Regions from separate parts of the Fictibacillus sp. KU28468 genome, predicted to be linked through region 2. Evidence: riboswitches for the same ligand, from Rfam matches in the RefSeq annotation. Region 2 holds a riboswitch; each other region holds the start of a gene.
What was found. Region 2 has a riboswitch for thiamine pyrophosphate ahead of OKX00_RS18140 (acetylornithine deacetylase). Riboswitches for the same ligand answer to the same signal wherever they lie in the genome.

Region 1 (5,741 bases), 500 kb from region 2:
GCTCTTAGCTCTTTTAAAACAGAAAACCCCATAACATCACGCGTATCCATCTTTGTACTTGTATCAAAAATCGGGCCCACTCCTAAATAATCTGCTCCAGCCCGTAATGCATCTTCTGCTTCTTCAACATTGTGAACCGAAACGCCAAGAATTTTATCGGGGATGCGGCTGCGGATTTGATTGAGATCTCCATCCTCCTGCCCGACATGCAGACCATCGGCATTCAGGCTGATCATGAGATCGATATCATCATTAATAATAAAAGGAACATGGTATTTTCCGCAGATTTTCTGCAAGATAAGAGCTAAGGCATATTTCTGATCAGATGATAGACACCCTTCGCCCTTTTCACGATATTGAAAAAGCGTCGCTCCTCCCTTTAGCGCTTGCTCCAGCACTTGTTCAGGTTCAGCTCTGCAGTTTAAGCTTCCCATAATAAAATAAACTTTCAACTGCTGTTTAAGCGTATTATATTCCATCTGTAAGCCTCCTTAGCTCCACCTGCCGGCCGTTTTCAAGTCTTCAGGGTTTAATAGATAGAGCTCATCCAATAATGCTGTCTGAAAGGAGCCTGGTCCTGCCGAAACGGCTTGAGCGCGTTCAGCACAGATTCCCAGCATCGTCAAAGCGCCCGCGGCCCTGAGGCAGCAGGAAAGGCCGGTTTCCAGAGATCTGGCCATAAACAAACCGATGAGAGAGGTTGAAAAACAGCCGGTCCCTGTCACGTAAGACAATATTTCATGTCCACCACTAATCGCTATGCATTCCTTTCCATCACTCACTGCATCCTGTTTTCCTGTAATGACAATGACCGAACCGAGCTTTCTGGCCGCATGCAAAGCAAGCTCATCATCGTTTCCTGATAGTTCACCATCAACCCCTTTGCCACCCCAGTCACCTCCATACAAAAAGGAGATCTCTGCAGCATTGCCGCAAATGACATCGGGAGAAACCTTTTCTACCAGCTCTTCAACGGCTTTCTTCCTTAATTGGGAAAGTCCTGCACCCACCGGATCCAAAATGACAGGAATGCCCAGTTCCTTCGCTTTTTTTCCAGCCAAAACCATTGCATTAACTAAGTCAGGTTCAACGGTTCCAATATTTAAAACCAGTGCGTCAGCTGCCATGACGGCTTCTTCAGCCTCTTCATAATGATGAGCCATCATCGGGCTTCCTCCAGCTGCCAAGATGCCGTTCGCTAAAAAATTCATCGTTACATGGTTAGTGATGTGATGAATCAGAGGTTTTTTCTTTCTAATGTCTTCTAAAAGCACACTCAGTTCGTTCATGCCTGATTCCTCCTGTATGCCCAATGGTTTGTCGGCCCATGGCCGCTGCCAATATGAAGCGGGTGGCTGATTGCTTCCTGAATAAAAGTTTTCGCTGTTTTTACAGCATGAAACGGGGTTTTTCCAAGTGCCAGTTCAGCAGCAATGGCAGCTGCAAACGTACAGCCGGTTCCATGAGTTTGCGGTGTATCAATCCTTCTTCCTTCCAGCTCATGCATCTTCTCGCCATCATAAAACAAGTCGACTGGCGCTTTATCATGAGAGAGATGGCCTCCTTTGATCACGATCATTCCTGCTCCTAAATCATGCAAAAATTTTGCAGCATCCTCCCTGTCTTGCTTTGTGGAAATGCTTCTTCCAGTTAGCTGCTCAGCTTCGGGAATATTCGGTGTCAGGATCGAGGCTAGAGGAATCAGCTGTTTTTTCAGGGCTTCTACTGCATCCCTTCTCAGAAGGTCAGCCCCCCCTTTCGCGATCATTACAGGATCCACAACAACGTTTTTCCATTCATACTTTCGAATATGATGAGATACCGCTTCTATAATTTCTGCACTGAAGAGCATACCCGTTTTTAAAGCTTCAGGACGAAGATCCTCTTCTATGCTGTTTAACTGTTTCATGATCATCTCAACAGGTACCGGGTGGATCCCTTGAACACCTAATGTATTCTGTGCGGTCACAGCTGTGATGACAGACATTCCATAGGCTCCCAATTCCTGAAACGTCTTTAAATCGGCCTGGATTCCTGCTCCCCCTCCTGAATCTGATCCTGCAACTGTTAATGCTTTTGGTGTTTTTAACATATGGAAGAACTCCTTTCACCACTAGAAGAGCGCAAGTGGCCCGTTCTGTTAAGGTCCCTGTGCACTGAAGCTGAACATGACCTCCTTCGACCGCTAAAAAGCCGCCATCTGAAGAGAAGGCGGCTTAAACATGAAAGCTGATAAAAGTTTAAGCCACTTCCCTCCGCCAGTATTAACCGAATCAGGTTCAAAGGGTCAAAGACATTTCTTTTCTCAGCTTTAAATCAAAGCTCCCCTAGTGGTATACGATGTATGATGTTATTTCTATCCTATATGACAGCAGCCAAAGCGTCAAACAAGGGATAAAATTTGTCGAAAAGTTAGGCTGCTGTGTTTAAAAACGAACGGATACGGGCATTATTTATACAACACCCGATAGAAAATCTGGAGGGAGAGAAATTATGAATATTAGAGAGAAACTGCAAAATTTAAAACAAAATCCAGAAGATGTTTACAGTCATTCACAAACAGAAGAATCCTTCTCAAGAAATTACACCAATCCCGTCGAAGTCAAATATAACCCTGCAGAAGATGTTTACGAATTAAAAGTATTTGATATGGAAGGCGGTGAACAGCTGGACAGTAAAAAATTCCATTCTGTAGATGAAGTCCTGGCTGATTTAAAAATTGAGAAGCAAAATGAAAAAAACTAAATTTTCAGATTAAACTGTTGCTATTATTACCATTGATAAGTATACTAGTAAAAACCCACTAACGCATGAGCTTTCAATCCTACAAGCTTCTGCAAAAAAGTTCAAGGAGGAATAGAGCATGAAAGACAATACATCGTATAATAAAGACATGAACGATCTTGTGAAATATAAACTTCAGAAGAAAAATGACCCGTTCGCTTTTAATATGGTTGCTCAGATGATCCTTGATGAGTCGCTGCACGCCCATCAGATGAAACGTTATAAAGAAAAAATAGATGAAGCCCTGGAAAAACGTGATGAAAAACAGTTCATGAAACTGACAGATGAATATATAAAATTCCTTGGATAAGAAACCAAACCTTTTACGGTTTGGTTTCTTTTTTTGAACGCTGTTTTCTTCTTAAGTAAAGCCATGCTCCTCCAATAGCCACGAAAAGGATAATGACAGGCGACAATCCAATGAGTGCAATAATAAGATAGGAAATAGTATGAACCAGTCCATTCCACGTCTCTTTAAATAAGGTCATTGAATTTCCCCAGGTATTCAGATTTTTATTGTTCTTCGTCCCAATATTTTTCATATCAAAATGGACCGTAACCGTTGAAAAATCGCTTTGATTCTCTAAATAGTTTATTCTGCCCTGGATTTTTTCAATTTGTTCCTGCACTCCTGATAGTTCTTTTGATATGGCAAGGAGATCCTCTGTTTTTACTGCATTTTTCATGAAGCTTTCCAAACGGTTACGAACAATGCGCTTTGCCTTCAGCCTTGCTTCCAAGTCAGTATATTCCTCTGTAACATCTCGTCCATTTATGATTTCATGAGGGCTCCCAGAACTTAATTCTCCTGCCTTTTTTGTGAAAACAAGAAAATCTTCCTTTGGAATTCTTATTTTCAGGTAACCCCCATTTTGCCCTTCTTCTTCAGACAAGAATTCACTTTCAGCGATATAGCCGCCCATTTGTTTTGTGAGTTGTTCCACTTCACTCCGGGCCTTCTTAATGTTTTGAACGCTTATTATAATTTCACTCGTGTAAATCATTTTTCGTCCTTGGTCGGCAGCAGGCTGCTTGTCTTCTTTAGCGGATTCCCTTTTCATGATGGTGGAAGAGCTTCCCCCTTCAGACGACTTTGATGCCATGTTTTCATCCTTGCTGCTGCACGACGCAAGAACTAAAACGATCAGCACCCATACGGCCATAAACTTTTGATTTCTCTTTTTTATCATCATCATGTCCCCCTTTAATTTATAGACGACCCAAAGCACCTATTCGTTACAATATATGGTAATTTTATAGCTTTGAGTTGCAATATCACCCGAATATGCTAGTATTTACAAAGTGATTTATTTACAACAAGAGCAGTGAAGTACGGAGGGTAACATGAACAAAGCAGGAAGAAACGAACCGTGTCCATGCGGCAGCGGGAAAAAATATAAGAATTGCTGTTTTCGATCGGTCACAACCGTTCAATTAAACAAAATTGTGGAAGTGAGCCGCCATCAGGAAGGCTTAGCTAAGTTTGCCTTTGACCATTTTCATGAAGAAATGGGGAGCCAAACACGCAATTACATAGAAAAATACAAGATTGGAAGAGATGAAGAACAAACGTATGCGAATCTGATGGTTTGCTGGCTGATGTTCCATTCTGACGTGAAGGACGGCGGATCACCAATTTCGTATTACCTTAAAGAGCAAAAAGGGAAAGAACAGCCGGAAATCTTGGATATCATAGCAGACTGGGAGAAGAGTTTCCCTTCTGTTTATAAAATGATCTCAAAAGTGAACCGAAATACCTTTTTATTACAAGATATGATGACCGATCAGAAATACACGGTCGAATTTAATTCTGAGATTCTTCCACACGACGGAACCGATCTAGCAGGTTCTATTATCTACACTGGAGAACATTACGAATTTTACATTGATTTTGCAGAGATTCCTCAGGGAGAATTGCAAAAACGCTTAGATGCGCTGACTGACTTGAAAATAACCTTGAAAGATGATTTTCCTAAAGCTCTACAAGTTCTTTTGTCGAAACTAGAGAAAGCAGCTGATGAAGACGCTGTGCCGCAGCCGGCTGATAGAGTTCTATCTTTGCTTAAAGAGAACACATCAGAGGAGATCTACAATGAGGCAGAAAGAATTTGGAATGTGTGGAACAAGACACAAAATCCAATTATCCGTAAAGAACAGCCCTATGCAGCCGCTCTTCATTATTTGGCGTCCAAGGACGTCCTGAATGAGCCTGCCACACAATCTGAAGTAGCCAAACGCTATGGCACTTCCGCATCCAGCCTTTCTGCAAAATACCGTCAGCTTAAAACTGCTTTAAACTAAAAAAGAACCTGCTCAAATGGGCGGGTTCTTTTTATGGTTCAGATCTCTTAATTTTTTTAAGGATTACTCCAATGATCAGCACCACAATCAAAAGAATATATAGAGTAAACCACCAGAGCGTCCAGTTTTTTCGACGAAATCGGTAAATTCCATCGTATTGCTGTGTTGATGGTTGCTCATTGCCCATACAAGCAAACCCGCAGGAAGAAGAAACGGTCCATAAGAATGGTGCTTGGCAACCTGCTGCAGTCCCATCATAGCAGCAAGAAAACAGATTACGATTTTGGCAAAAATCCCGACGATCCAAACAACGGCAATCAGGATCTCGATCCGCTCAAATTTTAACAATATTAATGGCGCGCATCAGTTCAAATGTAGGAAATGTAGTCCGGCTGACCATGTAGTAGCCGTCACAGCCTATGTCTACGATAATGGTAATGAGGAGTATAATTCCTGACGCGACAATAGCATTTAGGTAGGATCTCATCAGCTTTTTCTTTTTCCTGACATACGTAAAAACCGTGCCTAACAATATGACTTCAATAAATGGAAAACCGGTCGTCGTATAAGCCCCCTGCATGACCGTAGAAAGAGGCTGTTCCAAAACCGGCTTAAAGTACCTGATATCGAATCGGTTCAGCGTTAATATAAGCGAT
Region 2 (5,741 bases):
CAGCGGGATTGACATTGAGTTTATAGACAAAGGGCTGTTTAAAGCGGCAAAAAATGAAAAGGAAAGCCTCCGATTGCAGCAACTCATTGATTTTCACAACGATAGCGGCCAGCCGGCAGAGTGGATCAGCGGATCGGAGCTTTTGAAAATGGAGCCGAAGCTGTCCAGCGGATTGGAAGGTGCAATGTATTTGCCGAAAGACGGCCAGGTCAATCCATCTCAATTGACGAAAGCCTTTGCCCAATCTGCAGCAATGCTTGGAGCTGATTTTTTAGATTATACCGAAGCAGCCGGATTCGAAATGGGCCGGTCAGGGATTGGAATCCAAACGAGCGCGGGTATGTTTTTCGGAGAGAAGGCAGTGCTCGCATCAGGCGTCTGGACAGGGAAACTGGCGGCCCAGACCGGATTGCACATGCCTCTTTTTCCAGTAAAGGGAGAGTGTCTTTCTTTAACCTTTTTAGAACCGGTCATTACATCAACTGTTATCTCAGATGAATGCTATCTCGTCCCTAAGCAAGGAGGCAGGCTCGTAATCGGAGCAACCATGGAAGCAGGTACATACGACAGAAAGGTCAGAGCAAAGGGAGTTTTGGAACTGCTGACAAAAGCGAGTGAAGTCCTTCCTGCTATCGAAGAGGGCGAATGGGAGAAGGCATGGACAGGGTTTCGGCCGCAAACCCCTGATGGCCTCCCGTACATGGGGAAACATCCTTACCATAAAGACTTGTACATTGCGGCAGGCCATTTTCGCAATGGGATCCTGCTCAGTCCGCTGACAGGGCGATGGATGGCAGAGCTGCTGATCGGAAATCTGCAGGAAGAAAGATTAAAAGAGTTTGCGCCAGACCGGTTTGCCTATGAAAAGATGAAAGGATGAGTCTCATGAAACTGATGGTTAACGGAACAGCCTTAGATATAGCCTCAGCCCGTACAATCCAGGAACTTTTGGGAGAGTTAAAGCTTGCCGGCAAAGGGGCAATCGTTGAATTGAATCAAGAAATTTTGGATAAAAACCAGCACGCAGAAACGCGTTTAGCAGATGGTGACAAAATAGAAATCGTACATTTTGTAGGAGGAGGATGAGGTTATGCTGAAGATTGGAAACTATGAATTTCGCTCCAGATTGCTTTTAGGAACAGGTAAATTCCCTGATTTTGATGTCCAAAAAGAGGCAGTAAGGGTGTCGGGCACGGAAATCCTTACATTTGCCGTAAGAAGGATGAACATTTTTGATCCTGACCAGCCAAACTTTTTAGAAAAGCTGGAGGCAGAGAACTTTACGCTTCTGCCGAACACGGCGGGTGCGAAAACGGCAGAAGAGGCGGTTAGAATCGCGAAGCTGGCAAAAGCTTCGGGGCTATGTGATATGATAAAGGTAGAAGTGATAGGAGATTTTAAAACCCTGTTGCCTGATCCGCTGGAAACGCTGCGGGCTTCAGAAATGCTGTTGGAAGAGGGGTTTACGGTCTTGCCCTATGCTTCAGATGATGTCATTCTTGCACAAAAATTAGAGGAACTTGGCGTGCATGCCATAATGCCCGGAGCTTCCCCCATTGGATCTGGCCTCGGGATCATTAACCCGTTAAACATAAGCCTTATTATTGAGCAGGCCAATATACCAGTGATTGTAGATGCAGGCATCGGATCACCGGCTGATGCGGCGGCGGCCATGGAGTTGGGGGCTGATGGAGTACTGCTGAATTCAGCGGTATCAGGGGCCGATAATCCAGTAAAAATGGCCGAGGCCATGAAGCTTGCCATTGAAGCCGGCCGTCTCGGGTATGAAGCGGGAAGAATTCCAAAGAAAAGGTATGCAGCGGCAAGCAGTCCGCTGGAGGGAATGAGTATTTAATGAATGATCGCTACTCCAGGCAGATGTTATTCGAGCCTATAGGAGAAGAGGGACAGGATCTCTTGTCTGATAAACATGTTGTGATTATCGGTGCGGGTGCGCTCGGAACGGGCAATGCAGAAATTCTTGCCCGCGCGGGTGTGGGCAGGATCACGATTGCTGACCGTGACTATGTAGAATGGAGCAACCTCCAGCGTCAGCAGCTTTTCAGCGAGGAAGATGCAAAGTACCGGATGCCTAAAGCGGTTGCTGCAAGAGAACGGCTGGAACAGGTTAATTCCGATATCCACGTAGAGGGCCTTGTTTTGGATGCAGGAGCTGAAGAACTGAGGGAACTGACGGAGTTTGCCGATCTGATCATTGATGCGACAGATAATTTTGATACGCGATTGCTGATCAATGACATCTCCCAGGAGAAGAAGATTCCTTGGATTTACGGCGCATGCGTTGGAAGCTACGGACTCAGTTATGTGATTTTACCCGGTGAGACGCCTTGTCTAAGCTGTCTCCTGGAAAAGGTGCCGATGGGCGGAGCAACGTGTGATACGGCGGGAATCATTGCGCCTGTTGTCCAAATGGTTGTCGCTCACCAGACGTCTGAAGCACTGAAGCTGCTGACGGGCAACACCGCTGCACTCCGCAACAAACTGGTTTCCTTTGATGTATGGAACAATCATTATTTGGCGATGGATGTCCAAAAGCTAAAAAAAACGGACTGTCCTTCCTGTGGAGAACATCCTCGGTATCCGCATCTGAATCCTGAAAATCAGACGAAGACAGCTGTGCTCTGCGGAAGGAACACCGTCCAGATCCGTCCTTCGGAAAAGGGAGAAAGGGATTTGGATGAGCTTTCTTTGTCCCTGTCGCGGCTTGGCGGGAAAGTAGAACAGAACCCTTATCTGCTTTCATACAGCAATCAAGAAGAACAGCGGCTTGTCTTTTTCAAGGACGGACGCGTACTGATTCATGGCACGAAAGATATAACAGAAGCGAAAAATCTCTATTACAGTTTAATAGGATAATGAAATAGCAATCTGCTAGGGGGGCCGTACGGCTGAGACTGAACCTTTGTGTTCTAGACCCTTGGAACCTGATCTGGATTATACCAGCGGAGGGAAGCGTGCTGAAGCAACAAGCTGATTCAGAATAGATGACCTCAGCAAAAAACTCAGCCGCCATCTTTCATGAAGGCGGCTTTTTTGCGTGGATTGTTCGGTGCCAGGCACCGCCGTTACACAAGTATGTAAAGCCTGGTGCCTGGCACCAGATAAATGGCACCAGATAAAAGATAAAGGAGGCTGCCATGAACGGATTACAAGAGAAGATTAATAGATTAGCGGAGGAGAGACAGGAGAGGCTGATTGAGCTTTTAAGAGAGCTCGTTGCCTTTCAGACGGTCAGTCCTCCTGCAAGAAACACTGAAGAGGCACAAAGCTGCGTGAAATCCATCCTCTCTGGCCTTGGATTTATGACGGAGGAGTGGGAGCTGTTTCCTGGCGACAAGATTGTCGCAGGATCAAAACAAGGAGATGCCTCAGAGGAATATCAAAGCCTTCTTCTTAACGGCCACATTGATGTCGTAGCTGTCGGGGATGAAACGCAATGGAAGTATCCGCCGTTTGTGCTGACGGAGGAAGATGGATGGCTCTATGGACGGGGTACAGCAGACATGAAGGGAGGCATGGCCTCTTCTCTGTTTGCTCTTCAGCTTCTTCAAGAGCTGGGGATCAAGCTGAAAGGGGACCTCTTTTTTCAATCAGTAACCGGCGAAGAAGCCGGGGAAGCGGGTACCAAATCCTGTTTAGATCGGGGAATGAAAGCTGACTTTGCGCTCGTGGCTGATACGTCCAATCTGGAGATTTATGGACAAGGCGGCGTCATCACCGGCTGGATCACGATAAAAAGTAAAGAGACCTTTCATGATGGCCTTCGCTCGCGGATGATTCATGCAGGCGGCGGAATAATAGGAGCGAGCGCCATTGAAAAAATGATGAAGATTATAGAAGGGCTGCAGGAACTTGAACGGCATTGGGCAGTAACCAAAACATATCCAAACTTCCCGTTCGGAAGCACGACCATCAATCCCTCTGTCATTGAAGGAGGCAGGAATGCTGCATTTATCGCTGATGAATGCAAACTTTGGGTTACTGTTCATTTTTACCCGAATGAGACGTATGAAGATGCTGCAAAAGAAATTGAGGAGCACATTATTGCTATAGCAAAGGCCGATCCATGGCTGAAAAACAACCTGCCTCTGTTTAAGTGGGGAGGAATATCCATGATTGAGGAGAAGGGTGAAATCTTTCCTGCACTTGATGTTGATCACAATCATGAAGCATTGGCAGTACTGAAAGAACAGCATGATGCCGTTTCAGAACAGAAAGCTGCTGTTTCGATGTCGCCGACCGTTACAGATGCGGGGTGGCTTGGACAGGCGGGAATCCCAGCTGTCATTTATGGCCCGGGAGAGCTGAACGAAGCCCATGCTGTCAATGAAAAGGTGAGGCTTAAACAGTTGCTGGAGCATTCAAAGGTTCTCGCCGGATTTATTGCAAAGTGGTGCAATACAGAAAGGAGCAATAAACCATGACAAAGTTAAAGGAAGAACGATTTACAGATAGATTACACAGAAACGTGGAGCCAATCTGGAAGCATACTCATCTTCATCCGTTCGTTCAGGGTATTAAAGATGGTTCCTTGCCTAAAGAGCGCTTTGCTTATTACATGAAACAGGATTATGTGTTTTTAAAGGATTATGCAAAGCTCTTTGCGTTAGGGACGATAAAATCCAAGGATACAGAGACGATGAGCTGGTTTTCAAGCCTGCTTCATGAAACATTGAATACAGAAATGGATCTTCACCGCGAGTACTGCCATGAAATCGGCATCGAGCCCGAGGAACTGGAGGCTGAGCAAGCTTCTCCAATTAACCTTGCGTACACTCGCTATATGATGAACGCTTCCCAGCAGGGAACACTTGCTGAGGTAATCACATGCCTGCTGCCGTGCATGTGGAGCTACCACGAGATCGGAACGCTATTAAAGAGGGAAGCGGGAAGCCTCGCAGAGCATCCGTATACCCGATGGATTGAGATGTATGCCTCAGAAGAGTTCGGTGCACTTGCACAGTGGCTGATTGTTGAACTGAACAAGTTGGCGAAAGATATGACAGAACAGGAATTGGCGGTGCTAGAGGAGCATTTCCTGACCACATCGCGCTTTGAATTCATGTTTTGGGATATGGTGTATTACGGTCATGGATGGCCGGTATAATCACCTTTTGAAGGAGAGTTTTTATGTCAATAATCTTTAAGAATGTATCTTATTCTTTTACGGAGCAAAAACAAGCCCTCCCGCTTCTCAAGAACATCAATTTTGCAGCAGCGCCCGGAGAATTTGTATCGATCATCGGCAAGAGTGGAACCGGAAAAAGTACCCTGCTCAAGCTTGCCTGTGGACTGGAGAAACCTGATCAGGGAGAGATTATCGTACATGAGAAGCCAGTATATCCTGGAGCGGCGGGATACATGCCTCAAAAGGATTTGCTTCTGCCTTGGCGTACGGTCATGGAAAATCTTCTTCTTGCTCCTGAGATTCAGAACCAGAAGGGACAGAAGGTAGAAGAGGGGGATTCATGGCTGAAAAAAGTAGGACTGTGGAATTACCGGAATGCTTATCCGCATGAACTTTCAGGGGGGATGCGCCAAAGAATAGCCTTTCTCCGCACCCTGCTGACTGGAAAAGAAGTACTTCTTCTTGATGAACCATTCGGTGCTTTAGATGCGATGACTAAAAAGGAAATGCACGAATGGATTTCTTCCCTATGGAAGGATTTAAACAAAACCATTCTTTTGGTTACACATGATCTTCATGAAGCGGTTTTTTT
Region 3 (5,741 bases), 850 kb from region 2:
AATGATGGACGACCTGGATACGGCGCTCTCTCCTCACCGTCTGCATGAGCAGCGGTGGAGCAATTTTGATGATGCGGCAGATGCTACACGGGTCATGCCTCCGGTATCCATGAACAAAGCAGTCGAAAAGCCAGCTTCAAATCTAAAAGAAACCGCTGAACCACCGGCCAAAAAGAAGAAAAAAAGATGGTGGCTTGTACTGCTGATTTTACTGCTTTTGCTCGCAGGTGCTGGAGCGGCTGCTTTTGTGGTCATGCCTGGATGGTTTAAAGTGAAAGATGTTTCTGTTCCCAATGTTATCCACAAAGATTACGAATACGGGTTTGAGCGGCTCGCAAAGCTCGGTTTTAACGTCGAGCGTAAAGAGCGCTACGATGAAGATGTGGAACAGGGGAAAATTATAAAACAGAATCCTGATCCGCATTCTATGGTTAAAGAAGGCAGCACGGTTACACTTTTTGTTTCTAAAGGCTTTAAGAAAGTGGACATGCTGGATCTTACCGGAATGGGTGAAGATGCTGCACGAGACCTCTTAAACGAAAGAGGCTACGATAGCAAGAACATTGAGACCATACCGGTGGAATCAGAGGAAACTCCTGAGGGTGAGGTCGTCTCACAGAGCCCGGATAAAGAGGAAAAAGTCAATCCAAGCGAAATACAGGTGATTCTTCGTGTCAGTACCGGCCCGCCTTCGATTCAGCTTGAGAACTTGTCAAATTCCTCGAAAGAAGATGTTGAGAAATACATCTCGCAGGAAGGGCTTAGAGTCAACTTTACAAAAGAGTACTCTGATACCGTAGAAGAAGGAAAGGTCATCTCGCAAAAACCTTCACCTTATACGAATGTCAAAAAAGGTTCTACGGTTGATGTCGTTATTTCAAAGGGCAAGAAACCAGAACCGAAGCCCAAACCAAAGCCTGATGATCAGGAAGACATCACATTTAATAATAAAATAACGGTTGAAGTTTCAAAGGGTGATGAGAATAAACAATTCCAGGTCAGAATTGTTTACAGCGATGCCAAAGAGGAAAATGCTGTTTTCGTAGAAGAAGAAATTTCCCAGACGAAAGAGTATATGGTGCCTTTGACCGTCTCGCCGGACCATGATGCTTCCTATACCGTTTATTTAAATGGGAAAGAGCAGGCATCCAAAACATTTAATTATCAAGATGCGAAGGAAGGTAAATTCAAAGGAGCGAACAATGGACAATAAGACTGAAGGCAGAATTATTAAATCAGTCGCAGGATTCTATTATGTACAATACAATGACAAAGTCTTTCAATGCAGAGGCCGGGGCAATTTCCGTAAAAAGAAAATTACGCCAGTGGTCGGAGATTGGGTCGTATTTGAATCCTCCAATCCGACAGACGGATACATTATGGATGTTAAGGAAAGAAAGAACGAGTTAAACCGGCCGCCAATTTCAAATGTTGACCAGGCAATTCTCGTTTTCTCTGCCGTCCGGCCGGAATTTTCAAGTTCGCTGCTGGACCGTTTCCTTGTCCATATCGAAGACAATGGCATTCAGCCGGTGATCTGCATTACGAAGATGGATTTGATTGAAAGTGCAGAGTATCAGAAGGAAATCGAAAATTACATCGCTGCTTATAAGAAGCTCGGCTATGAGGTCATTCCAACCTCTGCGATGTCGCTGGCCGGCATGGATGACATCAAACCGATATTTAAAGGAAAAACGAGCGTCTTCGCAGGACAGTCCGGGGTAGGGAAGTCGTCTCTCTTGAATGCGCTGATGCCTGAACTCATGCTGGAGACGAATGACATATCAGATCATCTTGGACGCGGAAAGCATACAACGAGGCATGTTGAACTCCTTCCTTTTGAAGAGGGCTTGATCGCAGACACTCCTGGGTTCAGCTCATTGGACTTTGTAGAAATTGAAACCGAAGAGCTCTCCTACAACTTCCCTGAGATGAAACAGAGGGTATCACAATGCAAGTTTCGCGGCTGCACTCACAGCTCTGAACCGAAATGCGCAGTAAAAAAAGCAGTGGAAGAGGGAGAGATCCCATCGTTCCGCTATGAGCATTATCTTGAATTTTTGCAGGAAATCAAGGATCAAAAACGGAGGTACTAGCATGGTAAAAGTTGCGCCTTCCATTCTTTCCGCAGACTTTTCAAAGCTCGGTGAAGAAATTAAGGCAGTGGAAGAAAACGGTGCTGATTATATCCATATCGATGTGATGGATGGGCATTTTGTGCCGAATATTACGATGGGACCTTTAGTCGTTAAAGCAATCAGGCCGCTCACTGAACTGACATTTGATGTCCATTTAATGATTGAAAACCCTGACCGGTATATCCCGGAGTTTGCAAAAGCAGGTGCTGATATCATTACTGTTCATGTTGAAGCATGTCCGCACCTTCATCGGACCATTCAATTAATTAAAGAGCAGGGAAAAAAGGCAGGGGTCGTATTAAATCCTGCTACTCCTGTTGAAACCATTCAGCATATTTTGGCTGATATAGACCTTGTACTCATCATGTCTGTAAATCCAGGCTTTGGTGGACAATCCTTCATCCACGCTGTGCTTCCAAAGATTGAAGTATTATCTGCGAGGATCAAGGAGCAAGGCTTGAACGTTGAAATTGAGGTAGACGGCGGGGTGAACGCAGAGACTGCCCGTCTTTGTGAGAAAGCTGGAGCTACCGTACTTGTAGCGGGATCAGCCATTTATGGGCAAAAAGACATAAAGGGTGCAATCCGTACCATTCGTGGTGTATAATATATTAGAGAATAATTGAAAAAAGTAACCACAGGGGGAGTCCCATACAGGGGCTGAGAGGGGAGTACACTCCCGACCCTTTGAACCTGAAGCAGGATCATGCCTGCGTAGGAATGTGGAGTCGCTGTTGTTTTTACGCTAAGCAACCGTCATTCACATGCCGGTTGCTTTTTTCTTTTCTTAACGAGTTTAGGAGGAGATTGATTTGAGTAAAAAAATTATGTTTTTGACTGAAGTGGCGATGATGTCAGCGTTGGCCATCATACTTAGTTTTGTTCAATTTAAAGGGCTTTGGGCAAATGGAGGCTCAGTTTCATTGGAGATGCTGCCAATCTTTTTAATGGCATTCCGCAGAGGGGTCCCTGGCGGAGTATTAACTGGTTTGATTGTCGGGATGGTTAAAATCCTGGTTGATGGAACTGCAGGATATAATCCCGCTGGTTTGATCCTGGATTACCCTCTCGCGTTCCTATTGGCTGGATTTGCCGGGGTGTTTAAAGTCAGTTCGGCAAGCCAATCTAAAAGGAGGATCTCAGCGATTGTGGCAGGCATCGCCTTCGGAAGCCTGCTCCGTTTGGCCTCCCATGTTGTATCAGGAGTCATATTCTTTGCATCATACGCCCCAAAAGGCATGAACCCTGTCCTGTACTCCATTGTGTATAATGCTTCATACATGATCCCGGTTGCTTTGATCACTGCAGCTGCTTTTATTTTCTTGACAAAAACAGCACCGCGGCTGCTGCACAGGACCGATCCAAGAGTTGTTAACGCGGCATGAAAATTATCATTTTAGCAGGAGGTCCGGAAGAAAGGCAGCCGGACCTCTCTTTATTTGCCGGCGAAAAGGCAGTCTGGGCGGGTGTTGACCGCGGTGTATTCTACTTGTTGAAAAAAGGAATCATACCTGGCTGTGTATTTGGAGATTTCGATTCTGTGAACAGAAGTGAGCGTGAATGGATGGCTTCATTTAACCTTCCTTCATTTGAGTATGACAGTGAAAAGGATAAAACCGATCTAGAGCTGGCCCTTGATTGGGCACTGGAGCAAAAACCGGAGCAGATCCTGCTCATGGGTGCTACGGGCGGGCGCCTGGATCATGAATTGGCCAATATCCAATTGCTCCTTCATGGACTCGAAGCCGGAATTAACATTGAAATATGGGACAGGCAGAATAAGATTGCCTTATCAGCACCAGGACTGCATATCATACAACAAGAGCCGGAGTTCTCTTATGTCTCATTCCTTCCATTTATCGGACCTGTTACCGGCCTGACTCTAAAAGGGTTCAAATATCCGCTTCAGGATCAATACTTGCCGATGGGTTCTACTCTCTGCATTTCCAATGAGCTTGTAAATAAAAGTGGTACTTATTCATTCTCGGGCGGCATATTAATGTTGGTAAAGAGCCATGATTAATATTTTATGCGTCGGGCCGCATGGTACTATTTTTATAAAAGCGAATATATTTATTAGGGAATGTCTTATTTTTCAAAGGGCCTGGAGGAGGGGTATGATGAAATTTTACACCATTAAACTGCCTAGGTTTTTAGGGGGATTTGTACGTGCGGTTTTAGGTTCATTTAAAAAAGGATAATCAATTCCATCCAAAAGAAAAAAGCACCCTTGATGGGTGCTTTTTTCTTTTGGAAATTAAAAAACAACGGGGATGCCGTTGTCTTAAGAGCGATTAAACGCGTTCAATTTTTCCAGATTTAAGGGCACGTGCAGAAACATAAACACGTTTAGGCTTCCCGTCAACCAAGATGCGGACTTTTTGAACGTTTACTCCCCAGCTCTTTTTAGATTTGTTCAATGCGTGGGAACGCTTGTTTCCTGTTTTAGGTCCTTTACCAGTAACGTAACATTTGCGTGACATAATTGTACCTCCTTTATAACAGTAAAACTGTATCATATCAGTCGTATGTTAAATACTAACCTATAGTAGCATGACCACTAAAGAAAAGCAACAAATGATTTTTCGCATTTCAAGTAAAAAGGCTTGACACGGCTTTGTGACTATTGTCAAATGGAGTTGTCCTTTCATAAAACTTAATTTTATAGTAAAATGAGGTTTAGCCATAATTGATTGATTAAAGGAGGATTCATCATGTCCATCGAAATGAAGAATAAATACGGCCAGATTGACATTTCTACGGAAGTGATCGCTACTATTGCTGGCGGCGCTGCTATTGATTGCTACGGAATTGTAGGCATGGCTTCCAGGAAGCAGTTAAAGGATGGTATTACCGAACTTTTAGGACGTGACAACTTCTCCCGGGGGATTGTGGTTCGGCAGGAAGAAGATGAAGTACATATTGACATGTATATTATTGTAAGCTACGGAACAAAGATTTCTGAAGTAGCCCATAATGTACAGACAAAAGTGAAATATACCCTCGATCAAATGCTGGGTCTCTCAGTAGATTCTGTAAACATTTTTGTTCAGGGTGTAAGGGTGACAACCCCTTAGTTAGGAGGAAAGTTCGTGTCTTTAACAGTTTTAGACGGTAAAAAGTTTGCGGCCATGGTTGCATTGGGAGCCGCAAACTTATCAAAAAACGCAGCAATGGTAGATGCCCTTAATGTTTTTCCTGTGCCAGATGGGGATACAGGAACCAACATGAACCTTACGATTACTTCTGGTGCAAAAGAAGTTCAAAACAACATAATTCCCGATATCAGTAAAGTCGCGAGCTCTTTTTCCCGAGGCTTGCTCATGGGGGCAAGAGGCAACTCCGGGGTTATATTATCCCAGCTTTTCCGTGGTTTTTCAAAATCAATCGAAGGAAAAGAAACCATTACTTCGGCTGACTTTGCAAGAGCATTTGAGAACGGAGTAGAAACAGCCTATAAGGCTGTGATGAAGCCAATCGAGGGAACCATTCTTACGGTGGCTAAAGATGCGGCAAAACGTGCCGTTAAGGCGGCCAAAAAAAGTGATGATATCCTTTTCGTCATGTACGAAGTTGTAACGGAAGCCAAAGCTTCCCTAGACA

Region 1: linked by a shared signal. The riboswitch ahead of thiD (bifunctional hydroxymethylpyrimidine kinase/phosphomethylpyrimidine kinase) and the one ahead of OKX00_RS18140 (acetylornithine deacetylase) in region 2 are both predicted to bind thiamine pyrophosphate.
Region 3: linked by a shared signal. The riboswitch ahead of thiT (energy-coupled thiamine transporter ThiT) and the one ahead of OKX00_RS18140 (acetylornithine deacetylase) in region 2 are both predicted to bind thiamine pyrophosphate.

The regions. Positions count from the first base shown of each region.
Region 1 is NZ_CP110666.1:2,953,176-2,958,916, forward strand. It holds gene thiE (thiamine phosphate synthase) at 1-479, opposite strand, end outside; gene thiM (hydroxyethylthiazole kinase) at 492-1,289, opposite strand; gene thiD (bifunctional hydroxymethylpyrimidine kinase/phosphomethylpyrimidine kinase) at 1,286-2,092, opposite strand; TPP riboswitch at 2,234-2,339, opposite strand; gene OKX00_RS15345 (hypothetical protein) at 2,494-2,745, shown strand; gene OKX00_RS15350 (IDEAL domain-containing protein) at 2,864-3,094, shown strand; gene OKX00_RS15355 (DUF4349 domain-containing protein) at 3,108-3,977, opposite strand; gene OKX00_RS15360 (YecA family protein) at 4,129-5,085, shown strand; gene OKX00_RS15365 (GerAB/ArcD/ProY family transporter) at 5,173-5,433, opposite strand; gene OKX00_RS15370 (GerAB/ArcD/ProY family transporter) at 5,420-5,741, opposite strand, start outside.
Region 2 is NZ_CP110666.1:3,454,153-3,459,893, reverse strand. It holds gene thiO (glycine oxidase ThiO) at 1-880, shown strand, start outside; gene thiS (sulfur carrier protein ThiS) at 886-1,086, shown strand; gene OKX00_RS18150 (thiazole synthase) at 1,091-1,855, shown strand; gene OKX00_RS18145 (thiazole biosynthesis adenylyltransferase ThiF) at 1,855-2,877, shown strand; TPP riboswitch at 2,885-2,989, shown strand; gene OKX00_RS18140 (acetylornithine deacetylase) at 3,159-4,445, shown strand; gene tenA (thiaminase II) at 4,442-5,128, shown strand; gene OKX00_RS18130 (ABC transporter ATP-binding protein) at 5,152-5,741, shown strand, end outside.
Region 3 is NZ_CP110666.1:2,605,386-2,611,126, reverse strand. It holds gene pknB (Stk1 family PASTA domain-containing Ser/Thr kinase) at 1-1,213, shown strand, start outside; gene rsgA (ribosome small subunit-dependent GTPase A) at 1,203-2,096, shown strand; gene rpe (ribulose-phosphate 3-epimerase) at 2,098-2,745, shown strand; TPP riboswitch at 2,769-2,876, shown strand; gene thiT (energy-coupled thiamine transporter ThiT) at 2,951-3,523, shown strand; gene OKX00_RS13505 (thiamine diphosphokinase) at 3,520-4,161, shown strand; gene spoVM (stage V sporulation protein SpoVM) at 4,259-4,339, shown strand; gene rpmB (50S ribosomal protein L28) at 4,433-4,621, opposite strand; gene OKX00_RS13490 (Asp23/Gls24 family envelope stress response protein) at 4,853-5,215, shown strand; gene OKX00_RS13485 (DAK2 domain-containing protein) at 5,231-5,741, shown strand, end outside.